Regions from separate parts of the Caproiciproducens sp. genome, predicted to be linked through region 1. Evidence: riboswitches for the same ligand, from Rfam matches in the RefSeq annotation. Region 1 holds a riboswitch; the other holds the start of a gene.
The links. A riboswitch is a leader RNA that binds a small molecule or an ion and turns the genes downstream of it on or off. The one in region 1 is predicted to bind fluoride.

Region 1 (15,640 bases):
TGATGATAAAGCCTAAGGGAATTATGGCAAAGAAAAATCTGTAACATCATCTGAAAAGGAAAGCGAGGGAATGAATTTTTATGAAAAAAAAGGGGATTGTCCAACTGGCAGCGATTTTTTTGCTGTTGATCTTATTCCTGTTGGTTCCTGTGTTTGTGAAACAGACATATCTGATCATATTGTTTGACAATACGTTTATCAATATTATTATTTTAGTGGGTTTAAACTTCATAACCGGCCTGATGGGAGAAACCAATCTGGGAACGGCCGGAATCATGGCGCTGGGCGCGTACACCTTTTCCCTGTTTTGTACGCGGCTGTCTTTCTCCCCGTGGATTGGGCTGCTCTGCGCAGTCGTGATGGGGATCCTGATCGGCTTCGGGCTCGGCTGGCCGAGTCTGCGGATGAAGGGGATTTACCTTTCGCTGACCACGCTTGGCTTTGGGGAAATCGTAAGGCTGGTCCTGAACAATCTCGCCAATGTGACAGGCGGCTCGACGGGTGTCACCAATATCCCCTCTTTAAACATTTTCGGACATGTACTGACCTCCGCCATGGATTTCTATTATTTTATCCTCGTCTGCGTAATCATTATTTTGGCGGTCACCTATAAAATCATTCATTCAAAATGGGGACGGGCGATCAAGGCGATCAAGGACAACGACGTTGCCGTGGAAGCCTGCGGCATCGAGATTTCCAAAATAAAAATTTTAGCCTTTACCCTCTGCAGCGTTTACGGCTGCATCGGCGGCGCTCTGTATGCGCAGCTCATGGGGTATATCAGCCCTTCGGATTTTACTCTGAATTCATCCGTTACCTATCTCATGATGCTGATGATCGGAGGGATCGGTTCCGTTCCGGGCAATATCATCGGAGCGTTTATTGTAACCATGCTTCCGGAGCTTCTGAGATTCCTCAAGGATTACTACTGGATCACCTTCAGCGCTATCATTTTGATATTCTCCGTTTTGCTTCCGAACGGCCTTGTCTCTGTCTTTAAGAAATTCGCCGGCCGGTTCGGTTCCGCGCTGACCAGGAAGGAGGAATAAAGGATGCCCGAAATCTTAGAAATCAGCAGCCTGACAAAAAAATTCGGCGGGTTGACCGCCGTAAATGATTTCACCATGCAGATGGAAAAAAGGAAGATCCATGCGTTGATCGGGCCAAACGGCTCCGGAAAAACGACCACGATCAATATGATCAGCGGCGTGCTGCAGGCAAACTCCGGCACCATATTGTTTGACGGGCAGGATATTACCAAGAACACGACGAATAAGATTGCGAATCTCGGCGTCATCAGAACTTTTCAGAATATCAAGCTGTTCAAATCCCTTTCGGTCGTGGAGAACGTCATGGTCGGCGGGCACAAGGATACCCATATGGGCCTGCTTCATTCCCTGGTGGACGTCAGGGGCTCCCTGAAAGAAGAAAGCGCTTTAAAGGAAAGGGCGGAAGAAGTATTGAACTTCATTTCGCTTTACAATGTAAAAGATGAAAATGTAAACAATCTTCCCTACGGGCAGCAAAAAATGGTCGAGCTGGCAAGGGCCATGATGGGCCAGCCAAAGCTGCTGCTTTTGGACGAGCCCGCGGCCGGGCTGAATCCGACGGAAAGGGTCCAGCTCATGGAGCTCCTTCAGAAAATATACGACGGGGGAGTGGAATTATTTCTTGTAGAGCACAATATGGACGTCGTCATGAATTTCTGCCAGAAGATCACCGTTTTATCCTTTGGAGTCAAAATCGCGGAGGGAACGCCAAATGAGGTGCAGAATAACGACGAGGTAATCAAGGCGTATCTGGGCAAGAAATATAAAAAGCAAGGAGTGGATGAGGTACAATGAATGCCGTTCTGAGCGTCGAAGACATGGATGTTTACTATGGGAAGGTAAAAGCACTGAACAGTATAACGGTTTCGATCAACGAGGGAGAAATCGTTTCAATCATTGGATCCAACGGAGCCGGTAAGACGACGCTGATGAAATCCATTATGGGCCTTGTGAAGCTGGCAAAAGGCCAGATTACATTTATGGGCAAAACGGTCAGTAATTTCAAAACCCATAATATTGTCAACGAGGGAATTGTTTACGTACCGGAAGGAAGAAGAATTTTTCCGGAACTGACCGTATTTGAAAATTTGCAGATGGGAGCTTATTCCAAAAAATACAGTCCGGCCGAATATAAAAATAAAGTCGAAGAAGTGTATGAAATTTTTCCGAAGCTCAAGCAAAGATCCGCGCAGATGGGGGGCTCGCTGAGCGGAGGGGAACAGCAGATGCTTGCCATCGGAAGGGCGCTGATGGCTTCTCCGAAGCTGCTGCTGCTGGACGAACCGTCCCTGGGACTCGCCCCGATCATCATTGACGATATTTTTAACGTCATTATTGAAATCAACAAGCAAAAGCATATTCCCATCATACTCGTGGAACAGAACGCCTATATGGCGTTGAGCATCTCCACAAGAGCCTACATTTTGGAGATCGGCGATATTAAATATCAGGGCGACGCCAAAGAACTCTCTGAAAGCTCCGTCATCAAAAAAGCGTATCTTGGGGGATAGCGGTTTCCTTGCTACAGGAGATTTTTAAATTAAAGGGTGAGCTTCTGTGTATATTGATTTTCCTCCGGCAGACGTCCTCGTGCGCGGCATGGACCAAATCCGGATTCCCTCTATGGTTACCGTTGAACAAAAATATGATCCGGCGAATATCCGGGATATTTCTTCCCATATCCGCCGCCAAATGGAAGACAATCTGAAAAACAAAGGACAGTATTGGAATAAAAGGCTCTGCCTGACGGTTGGAAGCCGGGGAATTCCTCATCTTGACCGGATCGTCCGCACTGTATGCGACATTCTGAAAGAATGGGGAGCAAAACCGTTTATTATCCCCGCGATGGGCAGCCACGGCGGCGCTACGGCCGACGGGCAAAAGGAAGTGCTGGCCGGCTACAACATTACGGAGGACAGTATGGGGGTCCCCGTCCTGTCCTCCATGGATGTTGTGGAATATGCGCGATTGGATGACGGTACCAAACTGTACTGTGACAAATACGCCAGCGAATCAGACGGCATCATCCTGCTGAACAAGGTAAAGCCCCATACGGATTTTCGCGGCGCGCACGAGAGCGGGCTGGCAAAAATGATTGCGATCGGCCTTGCCAAGCATATCGGCGCTTCTTCCTTCCACCGGGTGGGCCTGGACCGATTTGCCGGGCTGATCCCGGAAGCCGCCGGGAAATTTCTAAAGCTGATGCCGGTTGCCTTCGGCATTGGGATCGTTCAGAACGCCTATGATGAGCTTTGCGCGATCGAAGTCATGGAAAAAGAAAAGATTATGGAGAAAGACAGGGAATTGCTTGTCCTTGCCAAAGAAAAAATCGCAAAATTCAAGTTTGACGAATTGGATGTGCTGGTTATTGATGAAATCGGCAAAAACATAAGCGGAATGGGATTTGACCCCAATATTGTGGGAAGAAACAATTCCGGAACGCGTGATTTTTCAAAAATTCTCCGTTTGCAGAAGCTGTTTATCCGGGGCCTTTCCGAAGAATCCCATCATAACGGAGCCGGGATCGCTTCGGCGGACGTAACGACAAGGCAATGCCTTCGGAGCGTTGACTGGGGTACGACCTGGACGAATATGATCACCGCGACAACACTGAACGGAGGAAGGATCCCCCTGTATATGAACAACGACAGACAGGCGATATTGCTTGCCATCCGCACCTGCAACGGAATCGATTTTGAGGATGTAACGCTTGCGCGGATCAAGAACACGCTTTCCATGAACGAAATTGAAATTTCACAATCCTTATATAATAAAATAAAAGATAGAAAGGACATTCATTTGATCCGGGGACCTCATGAAATGCGCTTTGACGAGCATGACAATTTAATATAACGCGGGCTATGCCCCCGTGATCCAAACTTGCGCTCCGCCTTTTTTTATTGTATGCTATCCTTAAAACAGCAAAGAATATTCAGATCGCCGCATTTTTTATGATCTGTAAGATACAAGGTGGTGCGCCGTATGTCCCAGACAACCAAACGGGCTTTGGAAGCTTCCCTGAAAAACCTGCTGCTCCAAAAGCCGCTGGATAAGATAACGATCAACGATATTGCGGAGGACTGCGGCATCAGCCGCATGACCTTCTATTACCATTTCAGGGATATTTTTGATCTTGTGGAATGGTCGTGCGTAGAGGACGCGACCAAGGCTCTGGAGGGGAAAAAGACATACGATACCTGGCAGCAGGGGTTTTTGCAGATCTTTGAAGCGGTGCTTGCCAACAAGCCGTTCATCATGAATGTCTATCATTCCGTCAGCCGGGAGCAGGTGGAAATCTATCTGTACAGGCTGACCTACGACCTCCTGATCGGCGTCGTCGAAGAAAAGGCAGAGGGCATGGCCGTCCGTGACGAGGATAAAAAGTTCATTGCGGATTTCTACAAATACGGATTCGTAGGGCTGATGCTGGACTGGATCAAGAACGGCATGAAAGAGGAGCCTCAGACGATCATCGACCGGCTCAGCTCGCTGGTCCACGGCAATATCACCTCTGCTTTGGACAACTACCGCACGGATATTCCTTTATCAAAACGCCCGGAATGATCAAACTTTTTACAATTTTCGCGCTGTGATGAAATTTTCATCACAGCGCGTTTTCTGTTTATGGAAGCCCTCCGCCGGAATGGATACAATAGTTTCAGAAACCAAAACAAACGGAGGTAACTTTTATGTATTATTCCAGCGGGAATTATGAAGCGTTCGCGCGCCCGGTTAAGCCGGAAGGCGTCGATCACAAGTCCGCGTACCTTGTAGGCTCCGGCCTCGCCGCGCTGGCAGCCGCCTGTTTCCTTGTCCGCGACGGGCAGATGAAAGGCAGCCGTGTCCACATTCTGGAAAAGGACCCGATCCCGGGCGGCGCCTGCGACGGATATCTCTATGAGAAGCTGGGGTATGTCATGCGCGGCGGCAGGGAAATGGATAACCATTTCGAGTGCATGTGGGACCTGTTCCGCTCCATTCCGTCCATCGAGACGGAAGGAATCAGTGTGCTCGACGAGTACTACTGGCTGAACAAGAAGGACCCGAACTATTCGCTGATGCGCGCAACGGTCAACCGCGGCGAGGACGCGCACACCGACAAAAAATTCGGGCTTTCGGATCAGGGCGCGGAGGAGATCATGAAGCTGTTCTTCACTCCCGACGAAGAGCTTTACAATAAGCGCATCGACGAGTATTTCAGCAGCGAGGTCCTGAACTCCAATTTCTGGATGTACTGGCGCACGATGTTCGCCTTTGAAAACTGGCATTCCGCTCTGGAGATGAAGCTGTATATCAAGCGCTTTATCCATCACGTGGGCGGCCTTCCCGATTTCACGGCGCTGCGTTTTACCAAATACAATCAGTACGAATCCATGATCCTGCCCATGATCAAATATCTGGAATCCAACGGGGTGCAGTTCCACTACGGCACCAGAGTCGTCAATGTGGAGTTCGATATTCGGAAGGACAGAAAAACGGCGAAGCGCGTGATCGTCCTTCACGACGGCAAGACGGAGAATATCGATCTGACCGAGGATGATCTGATCTTTATCACCAACGGCGGCTGCGTGGAGAATTCCTCCCTCGGCGGCCAGAACGCGCCCGCCCCGTTCAACACGGAGATCAAAGCGGGCGGCGGCTGGGATATGTGGCGGAAGATCGCCGCACAGGATCCGGCCTTCGGCCATCCGGACAAATTCTGCCATAATCCGGAACAGAGCAACTGGATGAGCGCCACCGTCACCACCCTGGACGGAAACATTCCGCCGTATATCCAGAAAATCTGCAGGCGCGACCCGTTTTCCGGGAAGGTGGTCACCGGCGGGATCGTCACGGCAAAGGATTCCAACTGGCTTTTAAGCTGGACGTTCAACCGCCAGCCGCAGTTCCGCTCCCAGCCGAAGGGGCAGCTTGTGGGCTGGATTTACGGCCTGTTCAGCGACAAGCCCGGCAATTACGTCAAAAAAAGCATGCGGGAATGCACCGGTAAGGAAATCTGCATGGAGTGGCTGTATCATATGGGAGTACCGGAGGCTGAAATTCCCGTGCTTGCCGAAAAGAGCGCCAACACGATTCCCTGCATGATGCCGTACATCACCGCGTTCTTCATGCCCAGGGCAAAAGGGGACCGCCCGCTGGTCGTCCCGAAGGGCGCCGTCAATTTCGCTTTTCTCGGCCAGTTCGCCGAGACCGCGCGCGACACCATTTTCACCACCGAATATTCCATCCGCACCGGCATGGAAGCGGTGTATACCCTGTTGGATATCGACCGCGGCGTGCCGGAGGTCTGGGGCAGCGTGTATGACGTGCGGGACCTGCTGAATTCCACCGTATCCCTGCGCGACGGCAAGAAAATGACCGATATGGAGCTTGGGTTCAAAGAGAGGCTTGCCATGAAGCTGCTTCTGAAAAAAACCGAGGGCACCGACATTGAAAAGCTTCTGAAAGAGCATCACGTGGTTTAAAGGATGATTACAATCACGCCCCTGCGGTCCGACGGCCGCAGGGGCGTGACGTATCCAAAGCCGCCGGTTATTCATCCAGGCTTTCAAACCGTGCGATATAGTGAAATTTCAGCAGAGACGTCATACTCGGGTTGACGACCTCGATTTGATCGAGCTGACGGAATGCAATGCCTGCTTCCAGACGGATTTCTCTTTCCTCTCCCTTTTTCAGGTCATAATGCTCCGGCTGGCCGTTTTGCAGCGGTGCGGACCATGTGCCGCCGTCCGGGTCGTAGGCGCTGTGGTTCAGGCGCAGCTTTCCCTCCAGCACGGTGATGCTGTACACGCATTTTCCCGCCTGCACCGGAAGCAGGCAGGAACTGGACCGGAAGCTCATCTGGCCGCTCAGCGTAACGATATCGTCCATATGCCGGCATTTCAGCACGTTCCCGGCCGATTTTTCACTGGGCATATTTTCCGGCACGATCATAACGATGCATTTCGCGTATTTTACGACATAGGCTGCAACCGAGCCGATTTTCTGGGACAGGCCGGTCTTTGTGGATTTGGTCATCACGATAATATCGATTTCATCCTGCTCTGCACATTCGAGGATCTGATCGCCGGCCCGCCCGAAAACGACCTGCTTACGCACGGGATAGCCCGGCAGCTGTCCGGCCACCGCGTCCAAGGTGGATTTCAGCTGCGCTTTGGATTTTTGCAGTTCCTCTTCCGAATACATCGTTTCCGTATCTTCCCGGACCATAAGCAGTACGATGCTCACATCCTCCGGCGTATAGAGCGATTTGATCAGACCGACCGCCTGCAGGCTCCGCGCTGTTCCGTCGATCGGAAGTAAAACCCTTCTCATAACAACACCTCCGTAAACTCAATGATTTCCGGGAAAACGGCGTCCCCCGGCTCGTTTTAAAAAAGCTTCCCCGTTGTGTAACCCATCGAAAAACAAAGAAGTCCGGCTGCCAGCGACAATACGATAAACAGGAGGGACTCCCTGACGGCGTCGTGCTGCATGAGCTGCACGCTTTCAACGGTAAAGGTGGAAAAGGTGGTAAAGGCGCCGCAAAAGCCGTCGCCCAGAAGCAGGTAGGAATTTCCGCTGATGCCCAGCCCGCAAAAAACTCCCAGGAGGAATGCGCCCGACAGGTTGATAAAAAAGGTACCGAAGGGAAAGGTATGATTTTTTCTTTTTGAAAAGGCGGCTCCGATCTGATAGCGGGCGATTGCGCCGCAGACGCCGCCGACGCTCAGTAGGACGAAATCCATCAGGCGGCGCGCCTCCGTTCCATCCGCTTTGCGGTTCTGATCCCGAGCCACGCGGCGGCAAGGCCCGGCAGGACGGAAGCAAAAACGTAAACCGCCGAAAGAAGGACATCCCCGGAAAGGCCCAGCAAAACAGCTTCTTTGCAAAGGGTTGAAAACGTGGTATATCCTCCCAGCAGGCCCGTGGTGATACCCAGGCGCACTTCGGCGCTCACCGGGAATTTTTTTGCGAACAGGATGGTCAGAAAGCCTAATAAAAAGCTCCCGCTCACGTTAATCAGGATCGTGAGAATGGGACGGTAAAGTTCGTCAAAGGGCAGAGGAAGCTGATGGACCGCGTACCTCAGGATGGTTCCGGCCGCCCCTCCGACCGCGACAGCGATATTTTTTTTCATAGATACCCCCCAATTTGGCATTTCCATTGCTGCGACCAGGCCTTATTTGCATTCCTGTTTTTACAAACAGGGCCTGAACTGTAAATTTTTCTGTTTTGCGGAAGAGGAAAATAAAAAGCTGACCACTTTCTATGATTCCCATAGAAGTCATCAGCTGAAAAGCAATTTTAGCAGCGCTAAGGGAGAACTTCATTCCCGTTTCTGCATTATAGCAAATTATGACGGATTTTTCAACCTTTTCTCCGTTTGCGTACGGCTTATAAGGAAAAATGCAGGCAGGCGCCATCCACTGAACGGAATTTTATTGCCCATTGATTTTTATAAAAGCATGTTCTATAATAGCCTTGGGAATGAAGTACTCCCACGGTAATACCGAAATGCGTGAAAGCTGATGACTTCTGTTTGGAAGCCACCGGCTTTTTTGTCGTTATCAGACTGTGGCGCCCGGAAAAGGCCGCGGCAGCGCGGTGGCTTCCGCATCATAAAAAACAAAAGAAGGTGCGGTATGGAAGGAATCAATCCTGCCTCCGGTCCGAAGGCCGTCCGGCAGGACAGGAAAACAGACGCCGTCGTCCTCGTCGGTGTCGGAAAGCTGGGAAAGGCGCTGATGAGCTACGCGGGCTATTCCGCATACGACCTTGATATTCTTGCCGGGTTTGACATTGACCCGAAAATCATCAAAAAAGGCGCGTACGGAAAGCCGGTGTACCCTGTTGGCAGACTGAATGAAATCTGCCGCCGGCTGGACGCGAAAATCGGAGTGATCACGACGCCCGGAAGCTGTGCGCAGCCGGTATGCGACGCGCTGGTAAAAGCCGGAATCGTCGCGGTCTGGAATTATTCCTCGGTACGGCTGAAGGCACCGCCGCATGTAATGGTGCATCACGAGGATATGACCGGTTCGCTCCGACGTCTTGCCGAGTATGCGTCAAAGCACTAAAAACAGGAAGAGGTGTGCAATGTGTTTTACAGTATCTTGTTTCCGGCTGAGGAGCAGTGGAAAAACCCGAGGAAGGAAGCTGCGCCGGACTGCTTCAGGGACCTTTATCTTGACCAGATCTTCCGGCCGATCCTGAACAGCAGAAAAGAATACGGACTCGAAAGCTTCTTCTACACTTCGCTTCGCGACAGCGATACCCTTATTTACCGGCAGAAAGTCATGCGGGAGCTGGAAGACGACGGGCTGCGCGGATTCTTTTCCGATTTTTCACAATCCATCTATCGCCTCAGCCAATCCATGGAAGCCATCAAAAAATCGCTCACGTCCGAAAACAGCTATGAAAATCATTATCTGACCAAGGGACGTCTGCTCGACTGTGCGGACAGCTACTGTACGGAGCTTGCCGGGCTGGCGGATGGGCTGCGGGACCGGACGCTTTGCTCGGACGGACTGCGCGGCTTTATGCGGTATCTGGCCGCCTATACCGGGACGGAGGCGTTCACGGAGCTTCGGGGACAGATCGGCCGGCTGCGCGAACAGCTTTCTTCCGTGGAATACTGCATGCTGATCAAAAACGGGGTCCTCCGTGTCCGGAAATATGAGGGGCAGGAAGATCACAGTAAGGAAATTCTCAGGCTGTTCGACAAATTCCGCCAGGGGGACGGGACGGATTACCGCCGCAAGCTTTCCGAAGAACCGTACGCGCAGCATGTGGAGGCGGCCGTGCTGAATATGGTCGCCTCCTGGTACAGGGACATTTTTGAGAATCTGGACCATTTCTGTTTAAAATATCTTGATTTTATCGACCCGACCGTCTCGCGGTTTTCCCGTGAAATTCAGTTCTACTTCTCCTGGCTGGAATATATCCGGCCGCATCGCGGGAAGGGGCTCCCGTTCTGTTACCCGAAATTGTGCGAAAACGCGGAACACCTTTACGACAGGGACGGCTTTGATCTGGCTTTGGCTTCTTCCATGGGAGATGCCGGGCAGCCGGTGACGAATGATTTTGTGCTGAATACACCGGAGCGGATCATCGTCGTGACCGGGCCCAATCAGGGCGGAAAGACGACCTTTGCCCGTGCCTTCGGGCAGATCCATTATCTCTCCTGCCTGGGGCTGTGCGTGCCGGGAAGGGAAGCGGCGATCCTCCTTTTTGACAGTATCCTCACCCATTTTGGACGGGAGGAGGATTTGTCCACCCGGAACGGAAAGCTGCAGGACGATCTCGAACGTCTTCACGGGCTTCTCGGGCGCGCTACCTCCCGGAGCATCATCGTCATCAACGAGATTTTTTCCTCCACCACTTTGACGGACGCGCTGCTGCTGGGGGGCCGCATGATGGACGCCCTTGCGAAGCTGGGCGCTCCCGCCGTGTGCGTCACCTTTATCGACGAGCTGGCCGCACACGGGGAGGAAACGGTTAGCATGATGAGCTCGGTCCGGGAGGACGACCCGGCGGTAAGAACTTTTCGGATTACCCGCAGGCCGCCCGACGGCCTTGCCTATGCGATGCACATCGCGGGAAAATACGGGCTGACCTATGAGCAGCTCTGCGAAAGGCTGCGCGGCGGACTCTGCGGCAGTCATAAGGGAGGCTGAAATTTTGAAAGTACACTTGATGGATCAGGATACGGATTTCAATCCGCAGGAGAAACCCTGTTTTGGGAAGGACACGCTGATCGCCGATCTTGAGTTTTCCCGCATCCTTTCGGCGATGGCGCGGGACGACACCATGATTCGGGAGGCGTGCGGCTCGGCCCTGTTTTGTCCTTTGCGGACCGACCGGGAAATCCGCTATCGTCAGGAGGTCCTGAAGGACTGCATCAACAACCCCGAAACAGTGAGAAAGCTTTATGATATTACGGTTGAGACAATGGAGCGGAAACACAAATCCTGGTCGTGGCTGTCCACACGGCAGAATTTATCCGGCAATTTTTCCAGCGCGGTCGATTTATTGAAAATATACACGGAAATGCTGATGAAAATGCGCAATGCCACCGATGCGGATATGCGGAATTTCCATTCCGAAGGCTTTAAAAATTTTATCTCCATGCTGTGGCGGGAGCTCGGCGACGATTATTTTTTACAGATTCATTCGCTTCTGAATGAGCTGAAGGATGAAAAGGGGATGCTGATCAGCGCCGGACTCGGCAATTACAATCAGGGAATCGATTATGTGATGCGGCGCAAAGAGAAAACGCATTTCTGGCGCCACTGGCATTTTGCCCCGTCCTTTACGCTGGCGCCCCGTGACGACTCGGGGGCTTCCGATTTCGGCAACCGCCGCGCCCGTGCGATGAATGAAAGCATCAATGTGCTGGCGCAGTCGGCGGAGCACGTGGAAAGCTTTTTCGTTATCCTTCAAAAGGAGCTTGCCTTTTACGTCGGCTGCCTGAATTTATACGACAGGCTCCGGACCGCCGGCATGCCGGTCTGTATTCCCGAGCTGCTCCCGCTGGAAGCGGAGAGCCGGAAATACGATGAGCTGTACGACGTCAGCCTCGCCCTGTTAAAGGATTCGGGAGTAACGGGAAACGAACTGAATGCGGAAAATCAGCGGCTTTATATCATTACGGGAGCCAATCAGGGAGGAAAATCCACCTTTCTCAGAAGCGTCGGGCAGGCACAGCTTATGATGCAGTGCGGGATGTTCGTCGGCGCGCAAAATTACCGGGCGCCGATACGGAACGGCGTATTTACGCACTTCAAAAAAGAGGAAGATACCACGATGACAAGCGGGAAGCTGGATGAGGAGCTTGCCCGCATGAGTGAGATTGCCGACCGCCTGACTCCCGGGGCTCTGGTTCTGTTCAATGAATCGTTCGCCGCCACCAATGAGCGGGAGGGCTCCGAAATCTGCCGCCAGATTACAAAGGCGCTCACGGACAACGGGATAGAAATCTTTTTCGTGACGCATCTTTATACCTTCGCGTCCGCCTTTTTCAGCCCGCGGTACCCGAAGGTTCAGTTCCTTAGCGCGCAAAGGCTTGAAAACGGAGAACGTACGTTTAAAATCGTGCCGGGGGAACCTCTTCAGACGGCTTACGGAGAAGACCTGTACCGGAAAATATTCGGACCGGAGGCGTAACGCCCCGCCGTCCGTCAGAAAAAGCTGACCTGCTCGAATTCGGGCGCTTTTTTCCGCTCAAAAGCGGTCCCCTCCGAAAGAAGGTCCGCGGGCAGGCCGGAAAGGAAGGGCGAGCGCGGGGAGGAAGTCAGAAGGACCAGCTCGTCCTGCGCCCGTGTCATGCCGACGTAAAAGAGCCGGCGTTCCTCGTCTGGGTCACCGTCGCCCCGCCGGTTTTTCAGCGGGATCGTTCCGTCCTTTACGCCGCTGACAAACACAACGGGGAATTCGAGCCCCTTGGACGCGTGCAGGGTCATGAGCGAAACCGCGTCCGGCGAATAGCTTCTCCCGCCGCTGCGCACGATGTCGCCTTCCCGCCCGAGCAGAAGATTCTGCAGGAGGGAGGGCATTTTTTCGTGCAGAACGGCCATGTTGAGAAACAGCTCCATGCTCCGTACCTCCTGAAGCCCGTTATCGCCGATCCAGGTTTCTATCAGCTTCTGCGGTTTCCCGCTGCGGACGAGAGGTCCGTATTTGCGGAGCAGTTCGGAGAATGTTAGCGGATTTCCCGGGGAAGAGGGGAGTGTTTCCAAAAGCGCCGAAAGGGACGCGGCGCTTTTATCCGTTCCGGCGTAGTCCTCCAGCACCCGCTGCGTCCGGCCGCCGGGGCAGACGCCCCATTCCTTCAGGCACAGCCGAAGGGAGATCAGGTCCGCGGGGTCGAGCAGAAAGCGGAAAAAGGCGACCGCTTTGCGTACCTCGCGGTCGGAAAGGAATTCATCCCGTCCGGCGACCAGATACGGGATGCCCTCTTTCCGAAGGCATTGTTCTAAAAGCTCCGCTTGACGGTTGGTCCGGTACAGCACGGCGATATCGGAAAAGCTCCTCGTCTGCTCCGGAAAAGGCTTTTTCCCTTTTGGGCGGGACGAAGCATGCGCGTCGAGCATATCGATGCCGCCGACCATGCGGTTGATCTCTTTGGCAATGAAAATCGCTTCCGGCAGCTCGCCGTCCGCCTCCAGAAGACGCACGCGGGCGCCGCTGCTCCTTTGCGCCTCAAGAGGCGGTTCCGCGGTGCTTCTTTCCGGCAGAACGGACCGGGAGCATCCAATGATTTCGGGGGTGGAGCGGTAATTCTGCGTGAGCCGTACCCGGAGCGCCCCGGAAAAATTCCCAAAGAACCGGTCGAAGCAGCGGGAATCCGAGCCCCGGAATCCGTAAATGGACTGATCCGGGTCCCCGATTACGAAAATTCCCGCACTGTTTTTCCCCCACTCCTGTATCAGGCGGTACTGGACGGGATTGATATCCTGAAATTCATCCACCAGAAGATAGGAAAAAGCGTTCCTGAGTTTTTTCTCCTCCCTGCTTCCCAGTTCTCCGTTTTGGAACAGGTTCAGCGTGTTCAGGAGGATGTCGTCATAGTCCAGCACGCCGTACCGCGCAAGCTGTTCACAGTACCGGTCATAGACCCCCTCCGGGACTTCCTCAGCTTCTTCCGGCAGCCGCGCGCCGCTTTTGATCAGGGAAATCTCCCTGAAAACATCCCGCGGGGACGCTTTGAGCCCGAGGTCCTTCAAAAGGTCCGCGAGAATGGAGAGCGCGTCCTGCTCGCCAATGACGGTGGGCGCTGCCGCCCCCTTTCTTCCGGAGAGAATCTGCAGGCAGATGGAGTGGAACGTCCCGATGTGCATGCTTTTCACGGTCCGCCTGTCCCCGAAATACGCGGCAAGGCGGGACCGCATTTCCTCCGCAGCCCGGTTTGTGAACGTGACGGCGGTAATCTGCGCGGGGGATACGCCGCATTCCCGGACGAGGCGGACGATCCGGCTCACGAGCGTCCGTGTTTTGCCGGTGCCGGGTCCGGCGATCACCGCGACGGTGGAGTCGGAGGCGGAGACGGCCTCCCGCTGCTCCCGGTTCAATCCGCTGAAAGCGTCCGGAGCGGCGGCCGGAACCGCGCCCGCCTCTTTTTTCCGCGGCGGCGCGTTCTCTGCTTCCGATCCCGCCGGGGGGCTGTCCGTCCGGCCTTTTCGCTTTCCTGTATTCTCCGCAGCGGACGGATCGCCCCGCTTTTCCCTGAAAAGACTGGTCTGGCCGGAAAGCAGGCCGATCTCCTGCCGATCCAGGATTTTGATCTTCCCGTATTCCCCGTCGAATCCGGGCAGAACGGTTACCTTCCCGCCGCGGAGCCGGCGGATGCCCTCGGCGACCAGCGGGCCTGCCGCAAGCTCAATGTCGCCCAGCGGCGCCTCGCGCAGGATAAAAAGCTCCGGGCCAAGGCTGCGGATCAGGCCGCCGTACCTTTCCCCGACCTTCTTGCTTGCGGCCGTGAAGCCGGTCGACGCCGCAATCACCTCCCGCAGAGGGATCAGGCTTTCAAAACGCTTGGCCGAAGGGGGGATATAGCCCTCCTCCCTGTCCGCAAGCGATTCCACCCGATGCAGCACCCCCACCGTGATCCTGCCGCCGCACACAGGGCAGACGCCCGAAGCAGCCAGGGTATCCGCCGGTTTCAGACACACCCCGCAGTTCCGGTGTCCGTCGTAGTGGTACTTTCCTTCCTCGGGGAAAAACTCGATCGTGCCGGAAAACTCCTTTGTGTCACGGTTCCGGAGCGCCCGCGAGATATCCGGGTAGGAAAGGCCGGTGTCGAAAAGGTTTGCCTCCCGCGCAAGGTTCCCCGGCGAATGGGCGTCCGAATTGGAAACCAGCGTGAAGCGGTCCAGTGCGGAGACGCGCCAGTTCATGGGCGGGTCGGAGGAAAGCCCGGTTTCGAGCGCGTGGATGTGTCCCGTCAGGTCCCCGAAGCATTCCTCGATCTCATCGAAACCGGAATAGGCGCCGAACAGGGAAAAATGCGGAGTCCAGATGTGGGCGGGAATAAAGATGGCGTCGGGGCACACGTCCAGCGTGATTTCCAGAAGATCCCTGCTGTCGAGGCCGAGAATCGGCCTGCCGTCGGAGTGCAGATTGCCGATGGCCTCAAGCCTGTGGGAAAGGGCTTCGGCGCTTTCCAGATTGGGAAGAAGAATGACATTATGTACCTTCCGGACCTTTCCGTTCTTTTTATAAATGGAGCTGATTTCGCCGGAGATCATGAAACGGGGCTTCCCGCCGCTTCCCCCAATATCGTCCTCCCGGCGAAAGCTGTCTTTTAGGGTATAAAGGCCCTCTTCGGCCGGGATGAGCTTTTCCCGGAGCTCCTCCCGCCAGGCCGGATGGGTGAAGTCCCCCGTTCCGAGCAGGTCGAGACCCTTGCGCCGCGCCCACAGCTCCAGCATTTCGGGAACGCAGTCCCTGCTGGTGGCCCGGGAATATTTTGAATGGATATGAAAATCGGCAATAAACATCGTTAACACCTGCGTTTTATCTTGAATTTACCCCTATTATAGCATAAAAGCGTGAAAAACCACACGCGGACTTTGTGTTGGGAAAATCAGGAAAAGGGATCCGTTTGACAA
Region 2 (15,640 bases), on a different contig from region 1:
TATACGCAGTACATCACTTTGCTGGTGCTGTGGGAAAAGGACAAGCTCAGCGTGTCGGAGCTGGGAAGCCGGCTGCTTCTGGATTCAGGCACCCTGACCCCGCTTCTGAAAAAGCTGGAAAAGCAGGGGCTTGTCGAACGTGTGCGCAGCGCCCGCGACGAGCGGAGCGTACAGGTTTGTCTGACGGAAAAGGGAAGAAGCCTGAAAGGATATTTTCTGGACCTTCCTCGGAAAATGTTCTGCTCTACGGGCCTTGCTCCGGAAGAAGCCCTTCGCCTTAAGGAAATGCTTTCTCAGCTTCTCGGGAACATCCGGGCCGTACGGAAGGACACCGATGCTTAAGGCCCTGAGTTTTTTATAGGTGTTTGCCGATGAAATCCTGTTGACAGAGCGCCTGAGAGATGATATGATAAAAAGACACAAAAACAATATTTCCTGAGGGAGTAGTTTGCATGCGGTCCGCCGCGTGTGTCAAGTCAACAGCATGGCCGGTTCCGGTCTGGCTTGCCTTAATGAACAAGACTCATGTATAGCTTTGTATGGGCTGTACATGAGTTTTTTTTATCATAATACATATCATAATCATCAGTTGAATGAATGAGAGGAAGAAATTACGCATGAAGTACTATTTAGCAGATTTGGACCAGGTCCTTGAGCAGGTCCAAAGCAGCCCGCAGGGCCTGTCACAGGCCGACGCGGATTCCCGTTTGCAGCGCGACGGAAAGAACAAGCTGGCCGAAGGCAAAAAGGTTTCCGTACTGAGGCGGTTTGTCCAGCAGCTCGGCGACCCGATGACCATCATCCTGATCGTCGCCGCGGTCATTTCGGGTATTACCGCGTTTTACGCGCACGAATCCTTTGCGGATGTCTTCATCATTATGATCGTCGTCCTGATCAACGCGGTGCTTGGCGTCTATCAGGAAAGCAAGGCGGAAAAAGCGATTGAAGCGCTGCAGGAAATGTCCGCCGCGACCTCGAAGGTCCTGCGCGGCGGCAGCGTCGTGACGATGAAAAGCGAAGACCTGGTCACCGGCGACGTGGTTCTGCTGGAAGCGGGCGACGCCGTCCCGGCCGACTGCCGCATGATTGAAAGCGCAAGCGTAAAAATCGAGGAGGCCGCCCTGACGGGCGAGTCGGTGCCGGTCAACAAGATCATTCAGGCGCTGACGCTGAAAAAAGAGAAGGAAGTGCCGCTCGGCGACCGCAAAAATATGGCGTACATGGGCAGCACCGTCGTTTACGGCCGCGGAAAAGCGGTGGTCGTCGCGACCGGCATGGATACCGAAATGGGAAAAATCGCCGACGCGCTCGCAAACGCGAAGGACAGCGTTACCCCGCTCCAGATCAAGCTGAATCAGCTCAGCAAAATCCTGAGCCGTCTGGTCATCGGCATCTGTATTTTCATCTTTGCGTTCAGCCTGATTAAATCGGGAGATTTCAGCGGCCAGGTCGTGCTGAACACCTTCATGGTCGCGGTCAGCCTTGCCGTCGCGGCGATTCCCGAGGGGCTCGCAACCGTCGTGACGATCGTGCTCTCCATCGGCGTTACCAACATGTCCAAACGAAACGCCGTCATCCGGAAGCTGACGGCGGTGGAAACGCTCGGCTGCGCGCAGGTGATCTGTTCCGATAAAACCGGCACGCTGACACAGAACAAAATGACCGTCGTGGAGCATTACTCGGAAGACGAGCCGCTGCTTGCCACCGCAATGGCCCTGTGCAGCGACGCCGAGCTGGGCAAAGACGGCGAAGTCACCGGGGAACCGACGGAAGCGGCGCTTGTCAGCTACGCCGCCAGCCTGAAGCTCGATAAAAACGAGCTGAAAAAGACCAATCCGCGCGTCGGCGAAGCGCCGTTCGATTCCATGCGCAAAATGATGTCCACCGTTCATTCTCTCGCTGACGGAAGCTATATCCAGTACACGAAGGGCGCCCCGGACGAGGTCATCAAAAAATGCACCCATGTCCTCAAAAACGGCCAGGCCGTGCCGATGACGGAGGGCCTGCGCGGGGAAATCCACACGCAGAACAAGGCGATGGCGGGCAAGGCCCTGCGCGTGCTCTGCGCGGCATTTAAGAAATATGACGGCATGCCCGCTTCCTTTGAGCCGTCCGATCTGGAAAACGGCCTGACCCTGATCGGCCTGACCGGAATGATCGACCCCATCCGTCCCGAGGTTGTGGACGCGATTCAGGAGTGCAGGGAGGCCGGCATCCGTCCGGTCATGATCACGGGCGATCACCGCGATACGGCGGTGGCCATTGCGACCCAGCTGGGGATCATCACGGACGAGTCGCAGGCGATTACCGGCGCCCGGCTGGACGAAATCAGCGACGACGAGCTGAAGGATACCATCGGGAATTATTCCGTTTACGCCAGAGTCCAGCCGGAGCATAAGGTCCGTATTGTCAACGCATGGAAAACCAACGGGATGATTACCGCCATGACCGGCGACGGCGTCAACGACGCCCCGTCGATCAAAAGCGCCGATATCGGCGTGGGCATGGGAATTACGGGCACGGACGTCACCAAAAACGTGGCGGACATGGTGCTTGCGGACGACAACTTCGCCACCATCGTTTCCGCGGTGGAGGAGGGCAGAAGAATCTACGACAATATCCGGAAGGCCATTCAGTTTCTGCTGGCTTCCAACCTGAGCGAAGTGCTTTCCATTTTTGTCGCCACCCTTCTGGGCTTTGTCATTCTGAAGCCGGTGCACCTGCTCTGGATCAACCTGATTACCGACTGCTTCCCGGCCCTGGCACTCGGGATGGAGGAGGGGGAAAAGGACCTCATGCGGCGCAGTCCACGCAATCCCCGCGACGGCATTTTTGCCGGAGGACTCGGCACGGACGTCGCCTATCAGGGGGTTCTGGTCACGGTTGTCACCCTGTCCGCGTATTTCATCGGCCATTTTCTCGAATCCGGGGCCTGGGAAATCACCAACAGCGCCGACGGCATGACCATGGCTTTTCTGACCATGTCGATGGCGGAGATTTTCCATTCCTTCAACATGCGTTCCCAGCGCCATTCGATTTTCAGCATGAAGAAGCAGAACGGATACCTGATCGGCGCCATGCTCGTGTCGCTGCTGCTGACCACGGCCGTGATCTATATCCCTGCTCTGGCGTTTGCCTTCCAGTTTGAAGAAATCTCCCTGCTGGAGTATTCAGTCGCGCTGCTGCTTGCTTTCTCAGTAATTCCGATTGTGGAAATCGTGAAAGTGTTCCAAAGAAAATTCGCAAAAAATTCCACTTATGGGAATTGATTTCTCTTCGGTACGGCGGAATAAAAACGAATCGGGAGCACATAATAAGTTCTGGGTACATTGAATGATTCTTAACGGATCAGTACCCTTTTAAACGAAAAAAGATTGGCAAGCAAAGATTTAATCATGAATACTGGGAGATGGTTAAGTTGAACAGATCAGTCTGGGAACCTATCATGATCCGTGCAGTAACGCCTTTATGAAGACCCAAGGATAAGTTTGGCTGAACTCATTGATTCTCAAGTTTTGACAATTAAATACGAGCTTGGAGGGGCGGAAATTCCGAATGGGATTTCCGTCCCTTTTCTTTTTTTCGCATTTCTGCATTCCGGCCTGTGCCGGAATATTACTGGAAAACAAAAAGTTTTGACAATAAATTTGGGGCCCAATCTGGTTATTGAAAGAAATCTGTGCTAAAATATAGGTACTTTTAAAGTACATATAACACAGGGTGTATGGGAGTATTTGCGATGATACCGACCGGGCGCCGTAACGGCGAAAACCATGCGGATCGATTTTCGGCCGGGCGCCTGCCGGCGGTTCCCATGTGTTTTTGGGGGGTATCCATGAAAAGGTTTATCAAATTTGCCGACGGGCTGCTGATTGTATCCTTCTGCCTGACTCTGGTTTCGGTTGTTTCGGGGACCGGCCGGCAGGGGAACGCTGTTTCGAACGGCGTTTTGGATATCGGCGCCGCCGGCCTTTCCTCACCTGTTCCGATGACCGGGGTTTGGGAGTTTTACTGGGGACGGCAGGTGAGCCCCCGGGGGAGGATAACGGATGCGGACAACAAACAGCTTGTTCCGGTTCCCGCAAACTGGACGGCGTACCGTGATGCGGACAATAAACCCTATTCACAGGAGGGATACGCCGTCTACCGGGTGGTTCTGAAAGCGCCGAAGGGCCTTTGCCTTGGGGTGAAGTTTCCCCAGATCGGTTCTTCCTATCGGCTGTGGATCGACGGAAACGCGCGTTTCGAAAGCGGCCGGGTCGGGAAAACCGCGGCGGAATCCAGACCGCAGTGGACGACGCAGTCTGTTTTCTTTCAGACGCAGCGGGAAGACACGGAAATTCTGATAGAGGTTTCCAACTTCGATTATTTCCGTTCGGGCCTGACGATTCCCATTTTGGTGGGAACCCAGCAGCAGATCCAGCGGCTGGGCGATCAGGGCTTGTTTATGGACACCTTTCTCTTTTCGTCCCTGTTTGTGATGTCGGTGTTTTTCTTTCTGCTGTATTTTGTGCGTTCTCACGACAAGGCCCACATCTGTCTGGCGCTTTTTGCGGCGGCTATCTCCCTGCGCCCGCTGCTGTACGGCGAGTGCTATTTCAATAAGATTTTCCCCGGCATCAATTTTCAATTCAACACCAAGCTGTATCTGGTCAATTTCCTGGTGATCCAGCTGATGTGCCTGTTTTTTTACTATCAGTATCAGGAACTGTCGAGCAGAAGGTTTATGCGTGCCAGCGGAGCGGCGGTGTCCGCCATTGTTTTTGTGGGCGTTTTCCTTCCGGCCCGGTATATGCTGTATCCGGTTGTTTTGCTGGAAGCGATGATTCCCGTCGCCGTCGCCAACTGCCTTGTGACGCTGGTGCGCGCAATGAGAAAAAAATACGAAAACGCCGAAATCAACCTTTTGAGCGTTCTGCTCCTGTTTTTCCTGTCCATTGTGGATATCCTGAAAAATAACGGGCTTACCGTGATAAACCTTTATTACACTCCGATCGCAATGCTCGTCGTCACGTTCATTCAGGTCTTCCTGCAGGTGGGAAGATTCAGGGAAAGCACCCTGCTGAACGAAAAGCTGGCCAATGAGGTCGGGATCAAAAACCTGAAGCTGGAATACGCGATGAAGCAAAGGAGCGTTACGGAAAAACTCAACAACGGACTGAGAGCGATGGTCTCCACTTTGGAAACCGAGGGCCTTCTGGTCAGCATTCTGGAAAATCTGTATCAGATTATCGAATTTGAAAGCGCCGTCATGGTTTTGCGGGTGAACGAGAACCTGGGTTATATCGTGACCAAACTGAATCACGAAAAGGTGGTCTGCCGCAGGTATTCCGGGAGGATCGCCCTCAGGGATCAAAATCAGCCCGAGAACCGAAACGGCGGCGGAAAAATTTGCGTACACGATCTTTACAGCCGGGACAGAGACGGAAAAGTCCTGATCGCAAAGCCTCTTTACTATAATCATAAGCTGTTCTCCGTTATAAAAATGATTGTCAGCAAAAGCAGGGAGATTTCTGCCGGAGACCTGGAGCTGGTGGATATCTATACGGAGCAGTCGATTTTGGCGCTTCAAAACGTAAAATCCTATGAAAAAATCAAAGAATTGGCCCTGTATGACGAGCTGAGCGGTATTTACAACCGAAGGCAGCTGATGAAGCTCGGCATTATGGAATATATTTCAGCCAAAGAAGCCGGCTGCGATTTTTACGCAATGATGCTGGACATCGATTTTTTCAAGGCCGTCAACGATACATACGGCCATCTGTTCGGCGATAAAATCATTAAAAACATCGCGAATATCTGCAAACGGTGTATCCCGGCCAGCGCAGTGGTAGGGCGGTACGGCGGCGAGGAATTCCTCATTTTCCTCAGGGACATGGAACAGGCGGACGTCAGCCTGCTGGCGGAAAAGCTGAACGGGGAAATCAGAAGCTGCAGCTATTCCTTTGAGGGCAACGACCGTATTCACGTGACGGTCAGTATCGGCGTCGCAAAAGGGAAAGAGGAGCGGGTGAACCTGTACGACCTGATCAATCGCGCGGACAAGGCGATGTACCTGGCGAAAAACGAAGGGCGCGACTGCGTCCGATGGTTTGCGCAGGAATGAGAACCCCTCTGTTTATTGACAGGATGTTTTGTATTGTGCTATAATAAAAACCGGGAATGAAGTTCTCCCGTAGCAAACGCTAAAATTGCTTTTTAAGCTGATGACTTCTGTGATATCACAGCGGGTTGTCGGCTTTTTTATTTGCAAATCAGAAAATTCAAGATGCAGGAGGGACTTTTTTTGAATATTTGGCACGAGATTTCTCAGGACAGAATTCATGCGGACAGCTTTTTCGCGGTGATTGAAATTCCCAAGGGCTGCAAGACGAAATATGAGCTGGATAAGGAATCCGGCTTTCTTTCCATGGACCGTATCCTGTACACTTCCGCGCATTATCCGGCGAATTACGGTTTTATTCCGCGTACCTACGCGGCGGATCACGATCCGCTGGACGTGCTGGTGCTCTGCTCCGAGGACATTCAGCCGCTTTCTCTGGTGCGCTGTTACCCCATCGGGGTGATCTCCATGGAGGACGGGGGCTTTGTGGACGACAAGATCATCGCGATCCCGTTCGGCGACCCGACCTTCAACGAATACCGGAACATCGACGAGCTGCCCCCGCATATTTTTGACGAAATGATTCACTTTTTTGCGGTGTATAAGGAACTGGAGGGCAAGGCCACGGCGGTGGACTACATCCGCGGAGTGCAGGACGCGAAACGGATCATACAGGAAAGCATCGACGCTTACACGGAAAAATTCGGCGGTGCCAACGCCTGATCTCCCCTGTCGGAAACGGGCGCTCCGGCGGCTTCCGGCCGCTGCGGGGCGCCTTTTTTATTTTGCGGCAGTAAAAGATGCTTGACAGGCATTTTGATGACGTTTAATATAGAATGAAAAACATGTAAAGGGGTGCTGTGATGATTAACAAGTTTTGTACTTCTCCGCTGTGGGAATCCGGCAGGACGCTTGCCGCGATCGCGCAGGGCGCCGTTCCGGCGGAAACCGTGATTATCAACGCCAGACTGGTGAATGTCTGTACCGGGGAAATCCTGCCGGATACCGATGTGGCCATTTCCTGCGGCAGGATCGCCCTTGTCGGCGACGCGAAGCACTGTATCGGAGAAGGTACAACCGTCCTGGACGCAGCCGGCCAGTATATCGCCCCCGGATTTTTGGACGGGCATATGCATGTGGAATCCTCCATGATGAGCGTGGGGGAATACGCGCGGGCGGTCATTCCTCACGGCACGGTGGGAATCTATATGGACCCGCATGAAATCTGCAACGTCCTCGGGCTGGACGGGGTTTCCTGCATGATCGAGGACTCCAAAAGGACCCCGCTGAAAACGATGGTCACCACACCGGCCTGTGTTCCCGCCGTTCCCGGCTTTGAAGATACCGGCTCCTCCATCGGCCCGGCGGAGATCGCAAAGACCATGCGGTGGGACAGCGTGGTGGGCCTTGGGGAACTGATGAATTTCCCGGGCGTGCTGAACTCGGACCCGCAGATGCACGGCGAGATCGCCGAAACGCTCAGGGCGGGCAGGATCGTGACCGGTCATTACTCCATGCCGGAGACGGGGCGCGGGCTGAACGCCTATATTGCCTCCGGCGTGCGCTGCTGCCACGAGTCCACCCGCGCGCAGGACGCGCTGGCGAAGATGCGGCTCGGCATGTACGCCATGCTGCGGGAAGGTTCGGCGTGGCGAGACCTTCATGAGGTGGCGAAGAGCATTACCGAAAATAAAATTGACACCCGGTTCGGGGTGCTGATTTCCGACGATACCCATCCGCACACCCTGCTGAATCAGGGGCATCTGGACCACATCGTCCGCCGCGCGGTGGAAGAGGGAATCGATGTCATGACCGCCATTCAGATGGTCACCATCAACTGCGCCCAGTGCTTTCAGATGGACCACGAGCTGGGGTCCATTACGCCCGGGAAATGCGCGGATATCGTTTTTATCGGCAGCCTGGACAGGCTGGACGTTACGCGGGTGCTGATCAACGGTGCCGTTGCGGCGGAAAACGGAAAGCTTACCGAAAAACTCCCGCCCTATCATTACCCGAAGTGGGCGACGGAATCCATGCATATCAAAAATCCCATTACGCCGGAGTCCTTTGCCATTCCCGCGAAGGGCGAACGGGTGACCGCCCGCGTCATTGAAGTGATCCCCGCCAGGGTCGGTTCCTACGAACGGCATGTTTCGCTCAGGGTGGAAAACGGGCGGGTCGGTTCCGACGTCGAACAGGATGTCCTGAAAACGGCGGTCTTTGAGCGGCACCATGAAACGGGAAAGGCCGGATTCGGCTTTGTCAAAGGGTTTGGTATCCGGTGCGGGGCCATGGCTTCCACCGTGGCGCATGACGCGCACAACCTGCTGGTGATCGGCACCAACGACGAGGACATGGCGCTGGCCGCCAATACGCTGATCGCGTGCGGCGGGGGAATGACCGCCGTACAGAACGGCAGGGTTCTGGGGACGGTTCCGCTCCCGATCGCCGGCCTGATGAACGACAAGCCGGTGGAGGAAATGGCTGAAATCGTCGGAAAGCTGAGCGAGGCGTGGGAAAAGATCGGGTGCGGCATGGTTTCTCCCTTTATGACCATGGCGCTGATCCCGCTTGCCTGCCTGCCCGAACTGCGCCTGACCGACAGGGGGCTGGTGGACTGTACGGAATTCCGGTTTACTCCGCTCTTTGTGGAAGAATAACAGATGTCTGCCGTGGGAACATCCTATCCCCCCCTTCCCGCACACAGAGCAAGCAAAAACCGGAAGGGTCAGGGGTGGGGAGAAAACATTTCAAGTGAAAGTGCTCCGGCGATTTCCTTATACAACGAACGGGCTGCCGCAAAACGAAAGTTTTGCGGCAGCCCGTTTCAGCTTTATTGCTCCGGAATCCTATTTTACCGCGCCAGTTTTCTGAACGCCCAGCTCGACGGTTTCGCCGTTCAGGTCCCATTCCTTGGCGAAGCCCGCCATTTCGTCCAGCCTGACTTCTTCGGCCAGCACGTCGTTCTGAATGGAGGCGAGATTGTCGGAAATGATTTTCGCGATCCGGTCGTTTCCCTTTTCATAGACGACGATATGGTCGGTCACGTCAAAGCCCGCGTCCTTGCGCATGGTCTGGATCTTGCTGATGATCTCGCGGACGAAGCCCTCTTCGATCAGGGCTTCCGTCAGATGGGTGTCGATGACCACCGTGATTCCGTTGTCCGCCATGGAAACGTAATTTTCCGCCTGCGCGGTTTCTATCAGCAGTTCCTCGGGGGTCAGGGAGATCTCCCCGTCCGAAAGGGCGAGGGTCAGGGCGCCGTTGGCGTCGAGCTCCTTCTTCGCCGCGCTTCCGTTGAGTCCGGCGAGCGCGGTGCGGATTTCGCCGATCTTCCTGCCGTATTTCTGCCCCAGAATTCTAAGCTGCGGCTTGAAGTGGTAGGAGGTGAAGTCCGAGACGTCTTCGGTAAACAGGATTTCCTTGCTGTTCAGCTCGTCGCGGATGATGGTCCGGTAGAATTCGCTCAGCGGCTTTTCCGAACGGACATACATTTTCGCGATCGGCTGGCGGTTCTTGATGTTGGCGGTATTTCGCGCCGCGCGGCCCAGCACGACGATGTCGAGCACCAGCTCCATGTTTTCTTCCAGCTCTTTGTCGATCAGGGATTCGTCGACGCTCGGAAAATCGCAGAGATGGACGCTTTCCGGCGCGGAGGGGTCGATTTTACAGACCAGATTGCGGTAAATATCCTCCGTCATAAACGGAATCATGGGAGACGCCGTTTTCGCTATGGTGACGAGCGCGGTATACAGCGTCATGTAGGCGTTGATCTTGTCCTGCGGCATCCCTTTGACCCAGAAGCGCTCGCGGCTTCTTCTGACATACCAGTTGCTCATTTCGTCGACGAAATCCTGAAGCGCACGCGCCGCCTCCGGAATCCGGTAGTTCTCCAGATGGCCGTCGATGGCTTTCACAGAGGTGTTCAGGCGGGACAGCAGCCATTTGTCCATGACGGTCAGGCTGCCGCGGTCCAGCGTGTATTTGGCGGCGTCGAATTCGTCGATATTGGCGTACAGTACGAAGAAAGCATAGGTGTTCCACAGCGTCCCCATGAATTTGCGCTGGCCCTCCGTCACGGCCTTGCCGTGGAAACGGTTCGGGAGCCAGGGGGCGGAATTGCTGTAGAAGTACCAGCGGATCGCGTCCGCGCCGTAGGTTTCCAGCGCCTCGAACGGATCGACCGCGTTGCCTTTGGATTTGGACATCTTCTGCCCGTTCTCGTCCTGCACATGGCCGAGGACGAGGACGTTTTTATACGGGGCCTTGTTGAAAATCAAGGTGGAAATCGCAAGAAGGGAATAGAACCATCCTCTTGTCTGGTCCACCGCCTCGGAAATGAAGTCGGCGGGGAACTGCTGATGGAAAAGCTCCTGATTCTCAAACGGATAGTGATGCTGCGCGAACGGCATGGAACCGGAGTCGAACCAGCAGTCGATCACCTCCGGCACGCGTTTCATCTGTTTGCCGCATTTCGGGCAGGTGATGGTCACCGCGTCGATATACGGCCGGTGCAGCTCAATATTCTCGGGGCAGTTGGGGGACATGGCTTTCAGCTCCTCAATGCTGCCGACAGAGTGCTTGTGCCCGCACTCGCACTCCCAGATGTTCAGCGGGGTGCCCCAGTAGCGGTTGCGGCTGATGCCCCAGTCCTGCACGTTTTCCAGCCAGTCGCCGAAGCGGCCCTTGCCGATGCTTTCCGGAATCCAGTGGATGGTATTGTTGTTGCGGATCAGATCGTCCTTGACCGCCGTCATCTTGATGAACCAGGAATCCCTGGCGTAATAGATCAGCGGGGTGTCGCAGCGCCAGCAGAACGGATAGCTGTGCTCAAAAGCGGGCGCGGCAAACAGAAGCCCGCGCTGGTTCAGGTTTTTCAGGATCTCCTTGTCGGCGTCCTTGCAGAACATGCCCGGCCAGAGGGTCTCCCTGGTCATCTCGCCCTTTCCGTCCACCAGCTGTACGAAGGGCAGGCCGTATTTGCGGCCGACATTCGCGTCGTCCTCGCCGAAGGCGGGCGCGATATGGACCACGCCGGTGCCGTCCGTCAGCGTAACGTAGCGGTCGCAGGTGACGTACCAGCACTTTTTGTCCGGTTTTACAAAGTCAAAGAGCGGCTCGTATTCCTTATATTCCAGGTCTTTTCCGACATACGTTTCCAGCACGGTGTATTCTTCCCCCAGCACCTTGGGGGCAAGGGCCTCCGCCAGGTAATAGACGGCGTCCGCCGTTTTCACCTTCACGTAGCTTTCGTCGGGATTCACACACAGGGCCACGTTGGACGGCAGCGTCCAGGGGGTGGTTGTCCACGCCAGAATAAAGGCGTCCTCGCCCTTTACCCGGAATTTCGCGATCGCGGATTTTTCCTTGACGTCCTTGTACCCCTGGGCCACCTCGTGGCTGGAAAGGGGAGTCCCGCACCGCGGGCAGTAGGGGACGATCTTAAAGCCCTTGTACAGAAGGCCCTTTTCCCAGATCTGCTTCAGTGCCCACCATTCGGACTCAATATAATCGTTTTCATAGGTCACGTAAGGGTGCTCCATGTCCGCCCAGAAGCCGACGGTCCGGGAGAAATCCTCCCACATGCCCTTGTATTTCCACACGCTTTCGCGGCACTGCTTGATGAAGGGTTCCAGCCCGTACTGCTCGATCTGATCCTTGCCGTCCAGGTGAAGGAATTTTTCCACCTCCAGCTCCACGGGAAGCCCGTGCGTGTCCCAGCCGGCCTTCCGGGGGACCTGATAGCCCTTCATCGTCCGGTAGCGGGGAATCATATCCTTGATGACCCTTGTCAGGACATGGCCGATGTGGGGCTTGCCGTTCGCGGTCGGCGGACCGTCGTAAAACATATAGGTTTTTCCGTTTTTGCGGCTGTCGATGCTCTTCTCGAAGATTTTGTTTTCTTCCCAGAACTTTTCGATCTTCTTTTCGCGTTCTACAAAGTTTAAATTTGCGGGAACCTTGTCGTACATTGCTGAAACCTCCCAAAATAAAAAACCTCCGCCCTGAGAACAGGACGAAGGCTTCGCTTCGTTATACCACCTATTGCTGCATACTGTCATATGTGTTCCCGGTAACGGGGGAAACCCGCCAAAGCTTAGTCGACGAACTCTTTCAGCCTGGAACTCAGGAGTGATGTTCGGAAACAAACGACTCAGGCCGGACTCTCACTGTCACCGGCTCGCTTTGCTTTTTGTCTGAATCCTACTGTCTCTTTCAACGTTTTTATCATATTTTCAGAAATTAATCATAGCACAGGAATCAAAAAAAGTCAAATATCCTCACCCTCCCTTCCACACGCAAAAAATCGAAAGCTATCGTGTGCGGAAGGAAAGTCCGGCTACCGGCACCGCCGCCTGGAGCAATGCGGAGAAAACGGAAAGTCAGGAATGCTTATAATAGAAAATGGCAAGCTGCGTTCTGTCGCGGAGTTCCAGTTTTTCGAGGATGACGCTGATGTAATTGCGCACGGTTCCCTCGCTCAAAAACAGGGTTTCCGCGATCTCTTTATTGGAAAGGCCGTTCGCGACCTGTGTGATGATTTCCGTCTCTTTTTCACTCAGGCCGAATTCCTTGAAATCGTCCCTCGTGCCGCTGCTGAGCATGGCGGGGATTCTGGTGATGATTTCATCCCCGAACACCCGCTGCCCAATCGCGACCGTCTTGATGGAAGGCACGATGCTCTCGAAATTCTGTTTTAAAAGATAGCCCTTCGCGCCGATCCGCAGCGCCTTGATGATGTAATCATCGTCGGAAAAGGTGGTCAAAAACAGGATTTTCGCGTCGGGGTCCCGTTTCAGCAGAATTTCGGCCACCTCTATGCCGGTCATCCCGTCCATGCGGATATCCATCAGCAGGATGTCCGGCCTGCACTCGCCGTACAGCTCGATCGCCTGACTTCCGCTGGAGCCCGTCCCGACCACCTCGATATCGCCGTCCGCTTCCAGAATGGTTTTGAGCGAGCTGGAAACGAGCCTGTCATCGTCTACAATCAGTACTCTTATCAATTTGCCGCCTCCTTCGGGATGGTGATAAAAATTCTAAAGCCGTGATCGGTCGTGATGTTGATGTTTCCGTGGAAAGCGTCCACCCGGTCGGTGATGTTTTTCAGGCCGATCCCGCTTCCCGCGTCGTAATCTTTCACGGTCCCGTTGTCTTCTATAATCAGTTGATAAAGCGCGGGATGCTCCCGGCAGGTGATGCTCGCCCGGCTTGCGTCGGAGTGCCGGATAATGTTTGCCAGCGCTTCCTTTACAATGGAGAGGAACGCGTATTTCAGCCGGATGTCCGGGTTGCTGCGGATGTCGTAGTCCAGACTCAGCTCACAGAAAGTGAATTTATGCGTCAGCTCTTCCAGCTGCCCGTACAGGTCGATGGACTCGTCGTACAGGTTGTGTACGCTGGAGCGGATGCTTTCCATGGCCCGCGTCAGGGTGTCTTTTACCGCCAGCAGGTTTTCCTTCCCCTTTTCGTCCCTGTTGACGGCGAGCAGCGCGCCGACCTGCAGCAGCGAGCTGGACAGCAGATGCCCTACGTTATCGTGAATTTCCCGCGCGATGCGGTTGCGCTCGTTCAACGTGGCGATGCTGATTTCATAATCCTGCTTTTCCAGCAGGTCGCTGTTCTGCTGGTTCAGCCGGAGCGTCATTTCCCTTGCGGTGTCGCGCAGCTCGTTGTAATCCGCTCTCAGCTTTTCCAGCCGGGCGGTACGGTGTTTCAGCAATACGCAGAACAGGGCAAGCACGGACGCTGCCGCGCTGACGGCAGCGTCCGCGCTCTGCCAGAGGAACAAGAGCGGGACCAGCGCGGTCAGACAGAGAAACTGGAATCTTTCAAACAGCAGATCGTAGCAGATCAGCGGCAGAAATATGGTCAACCCGGGAAGGAACACGCTTGCCGCGATAAATCCGCCGGTCAGCACGGCCCGAAAAACCGGTTTTTCAAAATAGCTTAAAAAGCACGTGAAAACAACGGCGGTCAGTACCGGCACCACGCTTGCGCCGAAACCGGGCTCGCACAGGTAAAGGATAAAGCAGCAGATCAGAAGGATGATCTTATCGACGAAAATCATTGCGGTCAACTCCTCCTATCTTTCGGGCAGCCCGTCGTTTTCTTTATAGTACCATCTTTCTTTCCGGTTCACAATCGCAATTTACGGGGATCACGGAAGAACATGACATCCGTCATATCAAACGCTGACAGGCGGCACTGACCATCCCCGTTATTATGCGCTAAAATAGGAGCATGAAAACAAGGAGGCTCCGCTTATGATTATCAGTGTGAACAATCTGGTGAAAAGATACGGCGACCTGGTCGCGCTGGATCACCTTTCGCTGAAAGTGAAGGAAGGGGAAATATTCGGGCTGCTCGGGCCGAACGGCTCCGGAAAGACGACGGCCATCAACTGTATTTTATCCCTTTTAAAATACGACAAGGGCGAAATTGAAATTTTTGACCGGCCCATGGCGCCGGACGCATACGACATCAAACGGGACATTGGAATCATCATGCAGAATGTCGCCGTGTTCGAGGAACTGACGGTGTACGAGAACATCGATTACTTCTGCGGGCTGTATGTCCCGGACAAAGCAAAAAGAAAAAAGCTGGTGGAAGACGCCGTCGATTTTGTAGGACTGAACGATTTCCGGAAGTTTTACCCCAAAAAACTGAGCGGCGGCCTGCTTCGCCGGCTGAACATCGCCTGCGGAATCGCGCACCGGCCAAAGCTGATCATTCTGGACGAGCCGACGGTGGCGGTCGATCCCCAGAGCCGGAACAATATTCTGGAAGGCATTGTGCGGCTGAACAAGGAAGGCGCCACCATCGTCTATACTTCCCATTATATGGAGGAAGTGGAACAGATCTGTACCAGAATCATGATTCTGGATAAGGGAAGGATGATCGCCGACGGCACCAAGGAAGAGCTGAAGGATATGATCACGCTCGGGGAGAAAATCACGGTCGAGACCTTCTCCTTCAGCAAAGAACATCTGGCCGCCCTGAAAAAGCTTCCGAATATCGTTTCCGCCGAGTACCGCGATCATCTGCTGATCGTAAAGTCCGGGAAAGGGCAGAACAATCTGGAAGCCGTACTGGATTTTCTCAAAAAGAATGAGATCACCTTCGGGAAGATTTATTCCGAGCTGCCCACCCTCAACGACGTGTTTCTGGAAATCACCGGAAAACAGCTCAGGGATTAGGGGGGAGAAGAATGTTTCAGCATCTTTTCACGGCAAGGCTGAAATGCCTGACCCGCGACAGGCAGATGATGTTCTGGACCCTGCTTTTCCCGCTGCTGCTTGCCACCTTCTTCAATATGGCTTTGTCCAATCTGAACAATACGGAAGCCTTTCATCCCATCGATATCGCCGTGGTGGACAACGACCGGTACCGACAGAGCAAGGATTTTCAGTCGGTGCTGGAGGAAGTCTCCCAAGGGGAAGACCGGATTTTCAACCTGACAAAAACCGACGGGGAAAAGGCGGAAAAGCTGCTTGACGACGGGAAAATCAAGGCGTACGTTACGGTGGATACAAC

Region 2: linked by a shared signal. The riboswitch ahead of ACQGQ5_RS12420 (inorganic diphosphatase) and the one ahead of ACQGQ5_RS05650 (fluoride efflux transporter FluC) in region 1 are both predicted to bind fluoride.

The regions. Positions count from the first base shown of each region.
Region 1 covers NZ_JBNLXQ010000004.1:184,078-199,717, reverse strand. The annotation lists gene ACQGQ5_RS05695 (branched-chain amino acid ABC transporter permease) at 1-44, shown strand, start outside; gene ACQGQ5_RS05690 (branched-chain amino acid ABC transporter permease) at 156-1,049, shown strand; gene ACQGQ5_RS05685 (ABC transporter ATP-binding protein) at 1,053-1,844, shown strand; gene ACQGQ5_RS05680 (ABC transporter ATP-binding protein) at 1,841-2,560, shown strand; gene ACQGQ5_RS05675 (nickel pincer cofactor-dependent isomerase, group 22) at 2,607-3,902, shown strand; gene ACQGQ5_RS05670 (TetR/AcrR family transcriptional regulator) at 4,032-4,613, shown strand; gene ACQGQ5_RS05665 (oleate hydratase) at 4,739-6,514, shown strand; gene ACQGQ5_RS05660 (universal stress protein) at 6,582-7,364, opposite strand; gene crcB (fluoride efflux transporter CrcB) at 7,421-7,777, opposite strand; gene ACQGQ5_RS05650 (fluoride efflux transporter FluC) at 7,777-8,169, opposite strand; fluoride riboswitch at 8,304-8,375, opposite strand; fluoride riboswitch at 8,507-8,577, shown strand; gene ACQGQ5_RS05645 (redox-sensing transcriptional repressor Rex) at 8,675-9,109, shown strand; gene ACQGQ5_RS05640 (MutS-related protein) at 9,131-10,708, shown strand; gene ACQGQ5_RS05635 (MutS-related protein) at 10,713-12,197, shown strand; gene ACQGQ5_RS05630 (UvrD-helicase domain-containing protein) at 12,212-15,529, opposite strand.
Region 2 covers NZ_JBNLXQ010000012.1:30,027-45,666, forward strand. The annotation lists gene ACQGQ5_RS12405 (MarR family winged helix-turn-helix transcriptional regulator) at 1-342, shown strand, start outside; gene ACQGQ5_RS12410 (cation-translocating P-type ATPase) at 618-3,269, shown strand; gene ACQGQ5_RS12415 (sensor domain-containing diguanylate cyclase) at 3,836-6,106, shown strand; fluoride riboswitch at 6,150-6,223, shown strand; gene ACQGQ5_RS12420 (inorganic diphosphatase) at 6,287-6,826, shown strand; gene ade (adenine deaminase) at 6,967-8,763, shown strand; gene ileS (isoleucine--tRNA ligase) at 8,953-12,075, opposite strand; gene ACQGQ5_RS12435 (response regulator) at 12,487-13,107, opposite strand; gene ACQGQ5_RS12440 (sensor histidine kinase) at 13,107-14,174, opposite strand; gene ACQGQ5_RS12445 (ATP-binding cassette domain-containing protein) at 14,371-15,303, shown strand; gene ACQGQ5_RS12450 (ABC transporter permease) at 15,315-15,640, shown strand, end outside.